4 regions of the Nocardiopsis eucommiae genome follow, and region 4 is predicted to be linked to each of the others. Evidence: riboswitches for the same ligand, from Rfam matches in the RefSeq annotation. Region 4 holds a riboswitch; each other region holds the start of a gene.
The links. Region 4 has a riboswitch for thiamine pyrophosphate ahead of ACRWK8_RS03280 (ECF transporter S component). Riboswitches for the same ligand answer to the same signal wherever they lie in the genome.
Positions count from the first base shown of each region.

Region 1: linked by a shared signal. The riboswitch ahead of thiD (bifunctional hydroxymethylpyrimidine kinase/phosphomethylpyrimidine kinase) and the one ahead of ACRWK8_RS03280 (ECF transporter S component) in region 4 are both predicted to bind thiamine pyrophosphate.
Region 2: linked by a shared signal. The riboswitch ahead of ACRWK8_RS00830 (TenA family protein) and the one ahead of ACRWK8_RS03280 (ECF transporter S component) in region 4 are both predicted to bind thiamine pyrophosphate.
Region 3: linked by a shared signal. The riboswitch ahead of thiO (glycine oxidase ThiO) and the one ahead of ACRWK8_RS03280 (ECF transporter S component) in region 4 are both predicted to bind thiamine pyrophosphate.

Region 1 covers NZ_CBDRIY010000038.1:16,209-20,364, reverse strand. Annotated here, with positions in the region: gene ACRWK8_RS21310 (acyl-CoA synthetase) at 1-681, shown strand, start outside; gene ACRWK8_RS21305 (DUF368 domain-containing protein) at 1,037-1,963, shown strand; TPP riboswitch at 2,051-2,151, shown strand; gene thiD (bifunctional hydroxymethylpyrimidine kinase/phosphomethylpyrimidine kinase) at 2,140-2,943, shown strand; gene ACRWK8_RS21295 (alanine/glycine:cation symporter family protein) at 3,035-4,156, opposite strand, start outside.
Region 2 covers NZ_CBDRIY010000001.1:190,137-194,292, reverse strand. Annotated here, with positions in the region: gene ACRWK8_RS00845 (ABC transporter ATP-binding protein) at 1-482, shown strand, start outside; gene ACRWK8_RS00840 (ABC transporter permease) at 479-1,210, shown strand; gene ACRWK8_RS00835 (HNH endonuclease family protein) at 1,281-1,925, opposite strand; TPP riboswitch at 2,153-2,253, shown strand; gene ACRWK8_RS00830 (TenA family protein) at 2,243-2,896, shown strand; gene ACRWK8_RS00825 (nitroreductase/quinone reductase family protein) at 2,903-3,379, opposite strand; gene ACRWK8_RS00820 (universal stress protein) at 3,526-4,156, shown strand, end outside.
Region 3 covers NZ_CBDRIY010000008.1:23,954-28,109, reverse strand. Annotated here, with positions in the region: gene pknB (Stk1 family PASTA domain-containing Ser/Thr kinase) at 1-24, opposite strand, end outside; gene ACRWK8_RS06680 (thiazole synthase) at 400-1,200, opposite strand; gene thiS (sulfur carrier protein ThiS) at 1,204-1,416, opposite strand; gene thiO (glycine oxidase ThiO) at 1,419-2,612, opposite strand; TPP riboswitch at 2,611-2,721, opposite strand; gene ACRWK8_RS06665 (Rv2175c family DNA-binding protein) at 2,840-3,199, shown strand; gene thiE (thiamine phosphate synthase) at 3,267-3,938, shown strand; gene ACRWK8_RS06655 (phosphotransferase family protein) at 3,992-4,156, shown strand, end outside.
Region 4 covers NZ_CBDRIY010000003.1:156,506-160,661, forward strand. Annotated here, with positions in the region: gene ACRWK8_RS03275 (ABC transporter ATP-binding protein) at 1-1,302, opposite strand, end outside; gene ACRWK8_RS03280 (ECF transporter S component) at 1,306-1,944, opposite strand; TPP riboswitch at 2,027-2,134, opposite strand; gene ACRWK8_RS03285 (glycoside hydrolase family 19 protein) at 2,269-3,159, opposite strand; gene ACRWK8_RS03290 (transglycosylase domain-containing protein) at 3,384-4,156, opposite strand, start outside.

The sequences.
Region 1 (4,156 bases), on a different contig from region 4:
GGCGGTTCGGAGACGGGCGTGTGCGGGTCGGCCACCGCGCCCGACGAGCACACGAGTGTCGCGGACTCCGCCGACCGGCGCAGCTTCACGATGGGCGGCAGCATCTCCGTGCTGGACGACTCCCTGCGGCCGCTCCCGCCGGGGTCGGTCGAGGTCGGCCGGATCGCCCGGACCGGCCGGATCCCGCTGGGCTACTACAACGATCCGATCGCCACCGCGCGCACGTTCCCCACGGACGGTGACGGGCGGCGCTGGGCGCTGTCGGGCGACTACGGCACGAGGGCCGGTGACGGTTCGATCGTGCTGCTGGGCCGGGGCAGCGTGGTGATCAACACCGCCGGGGAGAAGGTCTACCCCGAGGAGGTGGAGGCCGTGCTCAAGGCGCACCCCTCGGTGGAGGACGTGATCGTGGTGCCCTCCCCGGACGAGAGGCTGGGCCAGAAGGTGACGGCCCTGGTGTCGCTGGCCTCCGGTTCGGCTCGGGACGAGGGCGCGCTGCGGGCGCACTGCCGGGTGCGCCTGGCCGGGTTCAAGGTGCCTCGGACGGTGCACTTCGTGGACCGGGTGCGGCGTACGGCGGTGGGCAAGCAGGACTACCGGTGGGCCGCCTCGGTGGCCGGGGAGGACCCGGACGCGCCCGCCGTTCCCACCTCGCCACTGTCCGGTTCGCGCCGGATCTGAGACCGGGTTCCACGCCGTCGTCGTCACGATCCGTTTTCGGACCAAGGACCTCGCGGACTGATACCTGACCAAAACCCGGATTCTCCGGGCGATCAGACGCCTTCACCCCGTCCGGCGCCGCTAGAATCAGCACTGCCCGGCCCGGGGCCTGACGGCTCTCCTCCCCCTCGCACGGCCCGGGCGGCACACATCCCGCGCGGGCCGGAGCATCGAACCGGTGGAGGTCGCCTCCATGACCCGCGTGGTACAGCACCCCTTTGACCCGCCGGTCGACCGTTCGCACGGGACCGGCGACCCCATCAGGACGGAGGACGGCGCCCTCTCCCGGGAACCTCCCGGGCCAGCGCCCGACAACATGGCCAAGTCAGTAGGCTCCTACATCTTCAACGCGGTGCGCGGCGGGGCCGTCGGCACCTCCGAGGCACTGCCCGGCATCAGCGGCGGCACGGTCGCACTGATGGTCGGCCTCTACGACAAGCTGATCGGTGGCGCGGGCCACGTGGTCAGCGGCATCAAGCGCTACGTCACGGACGTGCCCCGGGGCCGCGGCAAGGAGCGCGCCCAGGAGCAGTTCCGCCAGGTGGACTGGTCGGTGCTCGTCCCCGCCCTCATCGGCATGGCCGTCGCGCTCATCCTGGCCGCCGTCTTCCTCGCCCCGCTGGTGGAGGTCTACGCGCAGTACGCGTACGCGCTGTTCTTCGGCCTGGTCCTGGCCTGCCTCTGGATCCCCTACACCGGTGCGGGCAAGAAGTGGAAGGCCTGGCACTACGCGGTGGCCCTGGTCTTCGCCGCGCTCGCGTTCACGCTCACCGGCCTGCCCGGCGCCAACCTGCCCACCCACCCCGTGGTGGTCTTCCTCGCGGCCGCCGTCGCCATCTGCGCCCTGGTGCTGCCGGGCCTGTCGGGCTCCTTCATCCTGCTGACCCTCGGCCTGTACGAGCCGACCATGGCGGCCCTGCGCGCGGCGGACCTGCCCTACATCACCGTCTTCGTCCTGGGCATGATCACCGGTCTGGCCCTGTTCGTGAAGGTGCTCCAGTTCCTGCTGGAGAACCACCACCACATCACCCTCGTGGTGCTCACCGGGCTGATGGCCGGTTCGCTGCGCGCCCTGTGGCCGTGGCAGGACGAGAACCGCGACCTGCTGCCGATGACCGACGTCCCCGTCACGCTCGCCTTCGCGGTCGGCGGCTTCGTGGTGGTCGTCGGCATGATCGTCTGGGAGCGGCGCAAGCACGCCCAGCAGGAGCAGGTGGAAACCCGCCACAACGTCACCGTCTGACCGCGCGGAGGGGGCGGTCCGCCCCGGCGGACCGTCCACTACAGTCGGAACCACCACAGACCAACACAGATGCCGGGGCCGCGAGGCCCCGGCGGCGCGGGGTGCCGGAGAGAGTCCTCCCGGCTGAGAGCACACCCGTCGAACCTGCCCTAGTTCGTACTAGCGAAGGAACGCCAATGAGCGCGTACAACGTCGTGTCCATCGCCGGAAGCGACCCCAGCGGGGGCGCTGGCGTCCAGGCCGACCTGAAGTCGTTCTCCGCCCACGGGGTCTTCGGAATGACCGTGGTGACGGCGTTGACCGCCCAGTCCACACGCGGGGTCACCGGGGTGCACGGTGTCCCCGCGTCCTTCGTCACCGATCAGATGGACACCCTGTTCACCGACGCGACCGTGCACGCGGTCAAGGTGGGGATGCTGTCCACGTCGGAGGTCACCGAGGCGGTCGCGGCCGCTGTGGACCGCTACGCGCTGCCGAACGTGGTCGTGGACCCGGTGATGGTGGCCAAGAGCGGTGACCGCCTCCTGGAGCGGTCCGCGATCGAGGCCCTGCGCACCGTCCTGCTGCCGCGCGCCGACCTGCTCACCCCCAACCTCCCCGAGGCCGCCGACCTGCTCGGCGAGACCGAGGCGACCAGCCTCAAGGAGATGCGGGGACAGGCCGAACGCCTCCTCGAACTCGGTCCGCGTCGCGTCCTGCTCAAGGGCGGGCACCTGCCCGGTGAGGAGAGCGTCGACCTGCTGGTCGACGGTGTCTCGGAGCCGGTCGAGTTCCGTGCCGGGCGGGTGGGCACCCGCAACACCCACGGCACGGGCTGCACGCTCTCCTCCTCGATCGCCGCCCTCCTCCCCCAGCGCCCGGACACGGTGGCCGCCGTGGCCGACGCCAAGACCTACCTCACCGAGGCCCTGCGCCGCGCCGACGAGATCCACGCGGGCGGCGGCCAGGGACCGGTGCACCACTTCCACGCCTGGTGGTGAACGGACGACACCACGCGAAGGGGGGACCGGCCACGGTGGCCGGTCCCCCCTCGTCGTCGGCCGAGGGACTGGTCCTCCGGCCGCTCGTGTACTACTGGCTGACGTCCTTCATGATCACGTCCGGGTTCCGCCAGTCCGGGTGGTCGAAGAACTTGCGCGTCTCCGAGCTGATCACCCCCGACAGCAGGATCAGACCCACCAGGTTGGGCAGCGCCATGAGACCGTTCGCGATGTCGCTGAAGAGCCACACCGAGTCCAGGTCGGCGACCGAGCCCACGAAGACGACCACGATGAAGAGCAGACGGTAGGGCAGCACCATGCGGCGGCCGCCCAGGAACTCCACGCAACGCTCACCGTAGTACGACCAGCCGAGCAGGGTGCTGAAGGCGAACACCGTCACGGAGACCGCCACGATCACGGCACCGGCCGAGCCCATCGCGGGGCTGATCGCTCCCAGCCCCTCCGTCATGGCCTGCGAGGTGAGCAGGGAGCCGTCCTCGGCGCCCTCCACCTGCCACACCCCGGTCACGATGATGACCAGACAGGTCATGCTGACCACGATGATGGTGTCGATGAAGGTCTGGGTCATGGAGACCATGGCCTGACGGACCGGCTGGGTGGTCTTGGCCGCAGCGGCCGCGATACCGCCGGTGCCCAGCCCGGACTCGTTGGAGAAGATGCCGCGCGCGAAGCCCAGCTGGATGGCGAGCAGCACACCGGCGCCCGCGAATCCGCCGGTCGCCGCGGTCCCCGTGAACGCCGAGGTGACGACCAGCTGGAAGGCGGGGAGCAGCGCCTGCCAGTTGGCGATCAGGACCACGAGGCAGATGCCGACGTAGCCGATGATCATGACGGGCACGAGGGCGGAGGTGACGCGTCCGATGCTCTTGATACCGCCGAGGATGACGGCGCCCGAGCCCACCATCAGGATCAGCCCGATGACCCACGTCTCCACGCCGGTGACGCTGTTCATCTGCTGGGCGACCGTGTTGGCCTGGGTTCCGTTGCCGATGCCGAAGGCGGCGATGGCACCGAAGACCGCGAAGGAGATGCCGAGGAAGGCCCCGAAGCGCCCGCCGACCCCGTACTTCAGGTAGTACATCGGGCCGCCGCTCTGCTCACCCTTGGCGTCGGTGCGGCGGTACTTCACGCCCATCAGGGCTTCGCTGTACTTGGTGGCCATCCCGAAGATGCCCATGACCCACATCCAGAA
Region 2 (4,156 bases), on a different contig from region 4:
CCTACGACACCCAGGCGGCGTCGGTCTACTCGGACCTCACCGTCGAGCAGAACCTGCGCTACTTCGCCCGGTTGGTCGGCGCCTCCCGGAAGGACGTGGGACGCGTCCTCGACCAGGTGAACCTGCGTGACCGGGCCGGTCAGCGGGTCGACACGCTCAGCGGGGGCCAGGCAAGCCGGGTCTCGCTCGCGGTCGCGATCCTGGGCCGTCCCGAACTCCTCGTCCTCGACGAACCCACGGTGGGCCTCGACCCGCTGCTGCGAGAGGAACTGTGGTCGGTGTTCCACACCCTCGTCGACGAGGGGGCGACGCTGATCGTCTCCAGTCACGTGATGGACGAGGCGCTGCGCTGCGACCGGCTGCTCCTGTTGCGCGACGGCCGTGTCATGGCCGACACCACGCCCGCGCGGCTGCTCTCCGAGACGGGGGCGGACGACCCCGACCGCGCCTTCCTGGCCCTCATCGAGAGGGAGGTCGGATGAACCTCACGCGCACCTTCGCCACGAGCGGCCGGGTCCTGCGCCAGCTCGGCCACGACCCGAGGTCGATCGTGCTGCTGCTCGTGGCACCGAGCCTGCTGGTCGGACTCTTCGCCTGGCTCTTCACCGACACGTCGGTGTTCGACGGCATCGGTCCGGCGATCCTCGCCCTCTTCCCGTTCGTGGTGATGTTCCTGATCACGAGCGTGACCACCCTGCGGGAACGCCGGTCCGGGACTCTGGAGCGCCTGCTGTCGACACCGATCGGCAGGTTCGACCTCATCTTCGGCTACGCGTTCGCGTTCGGTCTGGCCGCGATCGTGCAGGCCTTCGTCACGGTGCTGTTCGCCGTCCGCGTGTGCGGACTCGACGTCGAGGGGCCGCTCTGGTCACTGGGCCTGGTCGCGGTCGTGGACGCCCTGCTGGGGACCGCGCTCGGGCTCCTCGCCAGCGCGTTCGCCCGCACCGAGTTCCAGGCGGTGCAGTTCATGCCCCTGCTGGTGTTCCCGCAGATCATCCTCGGCGGGCTCTTCATGCCGCGTGACCAGATGCCCGACGTGCTCCACGCGATCTCGGACTGGCTGCCGCTGAGCCACGCGATCGACGCGGTGAACGCGGTGGCGGCCGGGGACCCCGCCTGGGACGTGTACCGGCCGCTGTCGATCGTGTCCGCCTTCACCGTGGGCGCGGTGCTGCTGGCCTCCCTCACCCTCCCCCGCCGCACGCCCTAGGGGGTCGACGCGATCACTGACCGGGGCCGACCACGTGTCAGGGGCGGCCCCGGTCAGCGGGGGTTCCGGGCTACAGGGCCGGGGTGGTCTCCACGACCGCGTCGGGGCACGTGTCCGCGACGGTGTTCAGCGCTTCGAGCTCGGCCTCGTCGACCGACAGGCTCCAGCGGGTCTTCACCGTGGTCCACTCGGTGACGTACCGGCAGTGCACCTCCTCCGCCGGGGGCAGCCACTCGGCGGGGTCCCGGTCGGCCTTGGACCGGTTGGAGGCCGCGCTCACGGCCACGAGCGCCACCGGCTCGTCCAGGTCGTTGGCGAAGTCCCTGCGCTGGTTCGTGCTCCACTCGGACGCCCCGGAGTCCCACGCCTCGGCGAGCGGGACCATGTGGTCGATGTCCAGCGAGCCCGCCTCGGTGAGGGTACGGCCGTCGTAGTAGGAGAACCACTCGCCCCCGGTCAGACGGCAGCGGTCCCCGACCTCCGGGGCGATCTCGGCCTCCTCGATGAGGACCTCCGCGCGGGTGTGGCACCCGTTCCTGTCGGCGTCCACCCAGTGCGGGAAGAGGCTTCGGTCGTATCCCGTGCGGGACTCCTCCGCGACGGTGAGGGCGGCGATCGCGTCGGCCAGAGGGGTGGCAGCGGCGTACGCCGGGGCGGGGGCCAGGAGTGCGGCGGTGAGCGGGACGGCGGCGAGGGCCACCAGGTGCGGGCGCATGAGAAGGCCTTCCAGATCGTTCACGGAACGTGTAGGTCCTGTGCCTGGGGGTCACGAGTCAAACCCGTCGCCGCTCGACGCACCCCGGGACGGCTGTACAGGTCGGGACCAGCCCGGACAAGACCGCCATCGCGGGTGTGGTTCCGGTCGGCCTTCCCGCCTTCGGGACTCCGGACCGTAACCGACGCCCCGGAGGCGGTCGGGTCGGGGGCCGAGCGGTAGGGTCCGGGTCAGGCACGGGGTGCCCCGGACGACACCGGGGCTGAGATCACACCCGCCGAACCTGCTCTGGATCGTGCTAGCGAAGGGATCGCCTGATGACTGGTTTCTGTGCCCGCGTGTGGGAGGAGACGGCGCCGACACGGGACGCCATCGACGCCCTCCCGTTCGTCCGGGGGATCGGGGACGGCACCCTGAGCCGGGAACGGTTCGAGTACTACATGGTTCAGGACGCCCTCTACCTGCGCGGATACGCACGCGCCCTGGCCACGGCGGCGGCCAGGGCCGACACCAGCGAGGAGATCGCGTTCTTCGCCAAGGCCGCGCACGGCGCGATCGCGGTGGAGAGCTCCCTCCACGAGGGCGCGGTGGGCAGCGTCGGTGAGGACGTCCCGCCGTCACCCACCTGCACCGCCTACACCTCGTACGTGCTGTCGCTGGCGCACACGCAGGGCTACCCCGAACTCGTGGCCGGGGTCCTGCCGTGCTTCTGGGTCTACACCGACGTCGGTGAGCGGCTCATGGCCAGGGCCGGGAACCTCGACGACCACCCCTACGGCGACTGGATCGCCACCTACGGGGACGAGGAGTTCGCCCGGTCCACCGAGCAGGTCAGGTCGATCGCGGACCGGCTCGCCGCCGGTGCGGGCGAGGCGACGGTCACCCGGATGCGCGAGGCGTTCCGACGGGCCACCACCTACGAGTGGATGTTCTGGGACGCTGCCTGGCGCCAGGAGGCCTGGGGAGACTGACCGGGTTCAGGCGTCCGGGACCGGGGTGAGGCGGAAGACGGGGATCACCCGGTCGGTCCGCCGCTGGTAGAGGGCGAAGTTGGGCCAGACCCCGCACAGGCGTGCCCAGGCCCGGTCCCGGTCCGCCCCGGTGAGCTCCTCCGCCCGGACGGTCACCCGCCGCCCCGTCCTCCCGATCTCCGCCGTGCGCGCGGCCCTCAGATTGTGCGCCCACGCGGGGGTGGAGGGGGCACCGAAGGCCGATCCGGCCACCAGGTGATCCGCGCCGTCGGGGACACACAGGAGGGGTGTGGAGCGCGGTCGTCCGCTCCTGCGCCCCCGGACGGTGAGCACGGTGTTGGGCAGCCCGGCGAGGTCGAGCAGCCCGAGGCGCCCTCGGCTGAGGCGGTCCAGGTTCCGGTCCAGCCAGGTGATCTGGGGCAGGAGTCGCGGTGTCCACGCGAGGGCACCGATCCGCACGGCCAGGGGTGTGAGCAGACCCATGTGCGCATCGTAACCGTGTGGCCGCCCGGCCGCACTCCATCGTGACCTGCGGCGACACGCCCCACGGACTGGGATCCGCGCGTGGCGGGTGGAAGACTCCAGGGCAGAGCCGTGACGTGCGCGGCCGCTGCCGGAGGGGGCTGTCGATGGTGGAGGACGGGATGGTCGCGCCGAAGGTGCTGGTGGGGATCGACGGGTCGCCCACCGCCTCGTGGGCCCTGCTCTGGGCGGCCGCCGAGGCCGACCGGCGCGGTTGGCCGCTGCACGTGGTGCACGCCCTGGCGATGCCCCTGGTGATGTCCGTCTACGCCGGGCCCACCCGTTTCCCGCCTCCCGAGGAGGTCGCCGACCAGGGCCGCCGGGTCCTGGCCGAGGCCGCCGCGCACGTACGGGGGCGCCACCCCGGGGTGTCCGTGGAGGAGGACCTGGCGTTGGAGGAACCGGGCACCGCGCTGGTGCGGCGGGCGGGTCCGGACGACCTCGCGGTGGTGGGTTCGCGCGGGCTGGGCGCGGCGCGGTCGGTGCTGGACGCCTCGGTGAGCGTCCGGGTGACGTCCCGGGCGGAGTGTCCCGTGGTCGTGGTGCCCGGGACCGGGTCGGAGGACGTCGCCGTCCCGCCGCGCCGGATCGTGGTGGGGGTGGACGGATCCGACGACTCCCGGCGCGCACTGGCCTTCGCCCTGCGGGAGGCCTCGCTGGTGGAGGGTGGCGCGGTCGTGGCGGTGCACAGCTGGCAGGTGCCGGTGCCGCTCGACTCGGCGTATCTGGCGGCGGGCG
Region 3 (4,156 bases), on a different contig from region 4:
CGGGTCGGAAGTCGTCATGTCCACGGCGGAGTTGTGTCCTTGCTGCGGGGAGCGCGGGCGTTCGCGGCCGGTGGCGCGTACCCGACACCTGGTGTCGATCCGACACGATAGCGGAAGCCGGTGTCAGGTCTGCCCCGCGGTTCACGGTCGCGACGGCCCCCGTGTCCACCGTCGTGGAGCCCGACCGGAGGGTCGGTTCGGGGCGTTCGCGCCTGGGCGGTCTGAGGGTGCGGTGCCGTCGCGCGGCACGCGCACCCTCCCACGGTAGGGGACGGGACCAAACCCGTCGGTAACGGTCCGTTCGCGTGTCGTCACCGGGGGTTCGCGCGGTGTGCCGGAACGGGTGATCGTCCCAGGTCCGGAGCCCCGGACCACCGCACCGGAGTCCTCCCGGCGGACTCAGACCACGTCGGGGCTGGAGGCCCTGGCGTGGCGGCGGACCGGGATGCGTCCGGCCAGCCGCGCACCGCGACCGGCGCGCACGGCGTCGCGCATCGCCGCCGCCATCCGCACCGGCTCCCGGGCGCGTGTCACGGCCGTGGCCAACAACACCGCGTCGCACCCGAGCTCCATCGCCAGGGCGGCGTCGCTCGCCGTCCCGATGCCCGCGTCCACGATCACCGGGACCTCGGCCTGTTCGACGATCAGCTCCAGGTTGTGCGGATTGCGGATGCCCAGGCCCGAACCGATCGGCGCGGCCAGCGGCATCACGGCGGCGCAGCCCAACTGCTCCAGGCGACGGGCCAGCACCGGGTCGTCGTTGGTGTAGGGCAGGACAGTGAAGCCGTCGTCGACCAGCGCCTCCGCGGCGTCCAGTAGTTCCACCGGGTCGGGCAGGAGGGTGTGCTCGTCGGCGACCACCTCCAGCTTCACCCAGTCGGTGCCCAGGGCCTCACGGCCGAGCCTCGCGGTGCGCACGGCGTCCACGGCGGTGAAGCACCCGGCGGTGTTGGGCAGCGGGCGGATGCGGTTGCGCTCCAGGACGTCCCACACCGACCCCTGGGTGCCCGGGGTGATCCGGCGCATGGCCACGGTGGTGAGTTCGGTTCCCGACGCCAGGAGGGCGTCCTCCAGGACCTCCAGCGAGGGCGCCCCGCCGGTGCCGGTGATGAGTCGGGACCCGAAGGAGACCCCCGCGATGACCAGCGGGTCCTCCGACACGTGTGCCGCGACGGTCACGGACTCGGACGTCTGTGTCATGGTTCAGCCTCCCTGTACGGCGGTGAGCACGTCCACGCGGTCGCCCGCGGAGAGCTCGGTGTCCGTCCAGGCGGTGCGTCGCACCACCTCGTCGTTGACCGCGACGGCGATCCCGCCGGGGACGGCGCCGTCCCCGGCGTCGGTGAGGTCGCGCACGACCCCGTCCACGGTGGTCGCCTCGCTGTCCCGGGCCTGTCCGTTGATGATCAGTTCCACTGCTACTCCCACGTCCGTCTGCTGGCTGAGAACCGGCGCGCGTACGGGGGCAGCGCGCCGGTGGTGAGTGCCTCGGCCATGACCTCCCCGGTCACCGGGGCCAGCAGGACCCCGTGCCGAAAGTGTCCGGCGGCCAGGTGCAGTCCCGGGACCCGTGTGGGCCCCAGGAGGGGTTCGTTGTCGGGGGAACCCGGCCGCAGCCCCACGCAGGTCTCGACGACCTCCAGCTCGCTCACCCCCGGGACGAGCTCGCGCGCGTCCCGCAGGACCTGCCAGAGCCCGCCGACCGTCAGGGAGGTGTCGTGGCCCAGCTCCTCCTGGGTGGCGCCGACGATCACCTCGCCGTCGGCCCGGGGTACCAGGTAGACGGGGAACCCGCGCACCAGGCCGCGCACGGTGCGCGTGACCAGCGGCGGTTCCCCGGCGGGCACCCGGGCGCGCAGCAGCTGCCCCTTGACCGGGCGCAGCGGCGGAACCACCGGTTCGGGCACCCGTACCCGGTCGCCCCAGCATCCGGCGGCGAGCACCACCTGCGCGGCGGGCAGTGCGGTCCCGTCGGCCAGGCGTACGCCCAGGCGCGCGCCGTCAGCCCCGGGGGAGGTGATCTCCTCCGCGTACCCGGGGACCTCGCGAACGCCCGCCCGCTCCCCGGCCCGCGCCAGGGCCAGGAGCAGCGCGCGCGGGTTCACGGAGTGGTCCTCGGGGGCCAGCACGCCACCGCGCACGCCCGGAGCGAGCGTGGGTTCGAGGCGTCGGCACTCGCGGCTGGTGAGCCGCTGGGTGGGGACGCCCAGGCGCTGTTGGAGCGCGTGGAGGTCGGTGAGGACCGCGAGGTCGTCGCGGTCGAAGGCGACCAGCAGCGTCCCGGTGCGGCGGTGGCCGACGTCGATCCCGCTGGCCTCCTGGAGTTCGGCGACGAAGTCGTCGTAGAGGCGCGCCGAGCGCACCCCGAGCTCCATGAGCTCCTCCTCGCCGAAGACCGCCTCGGTCGCGGGGGTGAGCATGCCCGCCGCGACGGTCGAGGAGGCGCGGGCGTCGGAGGGCGCCGTGACGGGGTCGGGCTCGACCAGGGTCACGGACAGGCCGCGCTGGGCGGCCCGCCAAGCGGTGACCCGGCCGATGACGCCGCCGCCGACCACGACCACCGCATTGGTGGGATGAATCGTCTTCTGTGGGGGAACCTCGTTGCTGCGCACGGCGCCGTGTTCCACTCCCTTCGCCGGAATGACCCGGATCAGGTTCGTGCGGTCGGAGGCGGTGAGCCTCCCTCTCAGCCGGGTCCACCCGGCTCCCGCGGGACATGTCCTCGCCCTCATCCTAGGACAACCCGTCCAGGGCGGTCGTGGCGGGGATCTCCCAGGCGGGGCGTCCGGGGGCGGGGCGATGGTCTCCGGAGCCCGGCCGGGTGTGGCAGATTGGGTGGGTGACACAAAGCGATCGTGAACTCGACGAACTCGTCGGCGAATGGCTGACCCTGCGTGAGGCGGCCGCGCCGCTGGGCGTGAGCCCCAACCGCATCAAGACGCTCATCCGCGAGAACCGCCTCATGGGCGTGGTGCGCGGTGGCGAACTCTGCATCCCCGCCGCCTTCCTGGACGGCCCGGACCTGGTCAAGGGTCTGCCGGGCACCATCGTGCTGCTGACCGACGCCGGTTTCTCCACCGAGGAGGCCCTGCGTTGGCTGTTCACCCCGGACGACACCCTGCCGGGCACGCCGATCCAGGCCATGCGGGAGAACCGGGGCACCGAGGTCCGTCGGCGGGCCCAGGGCATGGCCTTCTGAGCCGTCCACGGCCCGGGGACGCACCACCCCGGTGACGTCCCCCGGGCCGTTGGTTAGGGTGGGGCGCGTGAGGACGAGCCACGGAACCAGCCTGCGCGAGCGCCTGGACGCATCCCTTCTGTACCTGTGCACCGACGCCCGGACCGAGAGCGGTGATCTCGCGGAGTTCGCGGACGCCGCCCTGGCCGGAGGCGTGGACATCATCCAGCTCCGGGACAAGGGCTTGGAGGCCCGCCAGGAACTGGCCGCCCTGGAGGTCCTGAGGGAGGCGTGCGAGCGCCACGGGGCCCTGCTCGCCGTCAACGACCGCGCCGACATCGCCCGCGCGGTACGCGCCGACGTCCTGCACCTGGGCCAGCGCGACCTGCCGGTTCCCCTGGCCCGCGACATCATCGGCGCCGACCCGCTGGTCGGCCGCTCCAACAACGACCCCGAGGCCGCCGCCCGTTCGGCGGAGGAGCCCGGGAGCGACTACTTCTGCGTGGGCCCGACCTGGGCGACCCCGACCAAGCCGGGCCGCCCGGCGGCCGGACTCGAACTGGTGGAGCGCGCGGCCGCGCTCGGCACCGACCGGCCCTGGTTCGCGATCGGCGGCATCGACCTGGAGAACGTGGACCGGGTGCTGGACGCCGGGGCCACCCGCGTGGTCGTGGTGCGCGCCGTCACCGAGGCCGAGGATCCGCGAGCGGCGGCCAGCGCGCTCCGGGCCCGCCTGACCGCACGGCGCGGCGACGCCTGACCGTCGCGAAAACCCGGTGACCTCGACGGCCGTCCCGGGGATACTGGTCCACCATGGATGAGGTCGAGGTCGTCGTCGCCCACTCCGAGCGCGCGACACTGCGCGTCGGTGACGTGTTCCTGAAGGTGGACGCCGACCAGGCGCGTGTCGACGTCGAGGTCGAGGCGATGTCCCTCGCGCCGGTCCCGACCCCGGAGGTCCTCTGGCGCAGGCCGCCC
Region 4 (4,156 bases):
GCTGAGCGCGGTCGCCACCGAGAGGCGCCGCTTCTCGCCGCCGGAGAGCGTGTACGGGTGCACCTCGGCCAGCCGGGTCAGTCGCAACCGCTCCATCAGCTCGCCCACCCAGGCGTCGGTCTCGGCCGCGCCCATCCCCGCGCGCAGCGGCGCGAAGCGGAGTTCGTCGCGGACCGTGGCGGTGACGAACTGGTCCTCCGCGTGCTGGAACACCGTGCCCACGTGGCGGGCGAGGCGGCGTGCGGGCCAGCGCACGAGCGGGCGCCGGTCGGTTCCGGCAATCGGACCGCGCGGCAGCACCTCGCCCCGGTGCGGACGCGAGAGCCCGGCCAGCATGGTGAGGAGCGTGGACTTGCCCGCGCCGTTGGGGCCGGTGAGTGCGGTGGCGGTTCCGGCGGACAGCATGACGTTCACGTCGTCGAGCACCGTCCGCCGGGGGGCGGCGCGCACGCCCACCTGGAAGGGGGTGCGGGCGCTGACGCCGACGGTCTCCACCAGGGGCACGCCGCCGGGAGCGGGCGTGAGCTCGGGGACGGGTTCGTTCCCGGGGATCCACACGCCCTGGTCGGCCAGCGAACGGCCGTGTTCCGCGAACACCCGCGCCGGGGCGCCGTCCGCGATCACTCCCCCGCCGGGTTCGACCACCACGACCCGGTCCACCAGGTCGACGACGTCGGCCACCCGGTGCTCGACCAGCACGAGGGTGGCCTCGGTCTCCGCGAGCAGGCGGGAGAGCAGGTCGCGCACGAGCACGGCCCCGGCCGGGTCGAGGTTGGCGGTGGGTTCGTCCAGGAGCAGCAGACGCGGCCGCATGGCCAGCGCACCGGCGATGACCAGGCGCTGCTTCTCACCTCCGGAGAGGGCGCCCGTGGAGTGCCGGAGGCCGTAGGGGAAGCCGACCTCCGTCAGGGAGCGCTCGACCCGGGGCCAGATGTCCTCGGGGTCCACCCCCAGGTTCTCCAACCCGAAGGCGACGTCGTCCCCGGCCCGGGCCATCACGAGCTGGGTCTCGGGGTCCTGGCTGACCAGTCCGACCCCGCCGCGGCCCCGGTCGGCGGGGGCGCCGTCCACCAGCAGCGAGCCCTCGTGCTCCCCGCTGATGGCGCCGTCCTCGCCGGTGAGCCCGGCCAGGGAGTGCAGCAGGGTGGACTTCCCCGCGCCCGAGGCCCCGAGCAGCAGGACCCGCTCCCCCGGTTCGACGGTCAGGTCCACTCCGCGCAGGGCGTGGGTGTCACGGCCGGAGTGCTTCCATCCCCAGCCGGAGAGTTCGACGCGAGCCCCGCGCGCGTTCGGTCGTGTCACGGGTCAGCCCCTGGCCGAGGGGAAGGGGGCCAGCGCGCCGGACCTGGCCAGCGCCGTGGTGAGCAGGCGCGCGCCCACGCCCGCGATGACGGCCGCGCTGAGGACCACGATCACGCCGTAGGTGAGCTGGTACTCAAGGGGCCAGGTGACGTTGTAGGCGATGTTGTCGCGGATGGCCGGGGAGAGCCCGGCCACGGCGGCTGCGAGCACGGCCACGCCCATGTTCCAGCGCCGGTAGGCGAAGGCGAGGAAGACCAGTTCGGGCAGCAACCCCTGGAGGGTGCCGTCGACGACGACCATGACCCCCCACTGGGTGCCCAGCACGGCCGAGACGGAGGCCGCGGCGATCGAGGTGAGCAGGGCCGCGCCGGGTTTGCGGATGATGAGCCCGCCGAGCACGCCGGAGATCAGCCACATGCCGTAGACGACGGCCTGCCCGGGCGGGAACGCCACGAACAGCGGTGTGGTGACCGACCAGACGATGTTCCACAGCCAGAAGACGACGCCGACCGCGACGCCGATCACGGCGGCCACGACGATGTCGACGGTGCGCCAGCTCCGGGCCTTGGCAAGGATCTCCTGGACGCGGCCCACGGGCTCCGCGGTGGTTCCGGTGCCGGTCCCGCGGTTCTCGGTACTCATGCTGGTTGATGTCCCTTCGTCGGGGTGACGAGGGCCCATGTGGCCAAGAGCGCCGGTCGGGCGCGCGCTGGCGCACGCACGACGGCGGTTTCCTACGACTTCCTTCGCTGGCATGACCCAGATCAGGTGTGTAAGGGTCTGCGGCCGGGTGCCGCACTCTCAGCGCTCACGCGCTCCCCTGTCGGATTGCCTCCATTATGGGGCAAACAGGATGCGCGGTGAAGACCTTCCCTCGGGACACGCAGGAGCGGGGATGCGCCCGGCGGTGCTCGCCGGTCGCACCCCCGCTCGGGTGCCGCCACGGGTGCGTCGACGCACCTGGGGTCAGCAGCTCAGGTTCGACCCCGTGGTGGTGCCGAGGATCTGGGCGAACTGCGTGAAGGTGTTGATGCGGCTCTGCACCTGTCCCGGGTTGCCGCCGTTGCACTCGATGGACCCGTTGATGGAACGGATCGACTCACCGAAGCCGTGGCCGTCGACGATGGCGGTGTGCCCCGACATCGTCCCGGCACCGCTCTGGGTGTTCCAGAACCAGAGTCCGGTCCGCCAGGCGATCGCGGCGTCCTGCTCGACGAGGTAGGGGTTGTTCAGCAGGTCGATGCCGAGGGCGTCCCCGGCGGCCTTGTAGTTGTAGTTCCAGCTCAGCTGGATCGGGCCCTTGCCGTAGTAGGCGTCCTGACCGGCCGGGCAGCCGAAGGGCTGGCTCGGGTCGCAGTAGTGCGGGTAGTTGTCCTCGTTGATCTCCTTGATGTACACCAGCCCGCCGGTCTCGTGGCTGACGTTGGCCAGGAAGGCGGCGGCCTCGCGCCGCTGCACCTCGACGCTTCCGGTGTTGGTGAAGCCCGGGTAGGAGCTCAGGGCGTCGGTGAGGCCGGAGTAGGTGTAGAAGGGGTTCCGGTTCGGGAACATCTGGTTGAACTGGGCCTCGCTGACGACGAAGTCGCTGGGACCGGGCTGTTCGCCGCCCCCGTCGTTTCCGCAGGGGCCCTGGTCGGCCCAGACGTCCGAGGTTCCGGGACGCTCGTTCTGCGTCCACCACTTGGCGGTGTAGTTGCGGCCTTCGAAGGAGACCTGGCCGCCGCCGGTGTAGACGGCGGAGGAACTCCAGGCCGTCGCGCAGGCGGTGGCCGCCGTCGCGACGGTCGCGGGGAGGGCAACGAGCACAGCCGCGATGGCGCCGAGCACCGCGAGCTGACTCAGGAGACGTCGGATCACGTGATCACACTCCTAGGGTGCGGCGCTGCGTCCGACCGCGCGCCGCAGGGGGGTGACGTCACCTAAGCAAGAGTGGTCTAGACCTGTCAAGGTCCAGACCACGGAAGGTGAGAACCGGGTGACGGTCCGGATCGGAACGGCGGCCCGCCTCCCGGCCCGGCGGCCGGTCCGCCTCGCGACGGTCTCCCGTGGTCACCGGACCGGGGGGCTGCTTCCGAAGGCGTCTAGGTGCCCCCGTCGTCTCCCGTGCCGCCTTCGCCGGTCCCGCCTCCGCCGGTGCCGTCCGCGAGATCCTCCGCGTCCTCGGCGTCCGTGTCGCTCCCGCCCTCGTCGTCATCGTCGTCGTCACCGCCCCGCTGCTCGGGAGGCTCGGTCTTCGGGTCGCCGAAGGCGCCCGGCGACCCCGCGAACGCGTCCGAGGGCAGGTGCTTGGTGGCGCCGCGCATGCTCTCCTGCCAGATCGGGCCGGGCAGGGTGCCCCCGTAGACGATCTCGAAGTGCTGCCCGCCGATCGTCACGCCCTGGAGCGGGTTCTCCTCACCGCCGCGCACGTCGCCCACGACCACGGCCGAGGAGAGGTTCGGCGTGTACCCGGCGAACCAGGCGTAGGCGGCCCCGTCGGTGGTCCCGGTCTTGCCCGCGGCCGGACGCCCCAGGTCCAGCCCGTTGGCCGTACCCCCGTCGAAGGTCTGCTGGAGCAGGTGGTTGACGCCGTCGGCGGCGTCCTGCTTGACCGTGCGCTCGCACTCCGAGGTCGTCTTGAGCTCCTCGCCGGTGCCCTCCTCGGTCACCATGCGCACCGGGCGCGGCTCGCAGTACTCGCCCCTCGCGGCGAAGGTCGCGTAGGAGGAGGCGACGGTCAGCGGGGACACCTCCTGGTCCCCGAGCGTGAAGGAGCTCCACACCCCGAGGTCGCTGCCGTCCGCGCGGTGCACCCCGGCCTTCTCCGCCATCTCCGAGGTCTCGCACAGGCCGACGCGCTTCTGGAGCTGGGCGA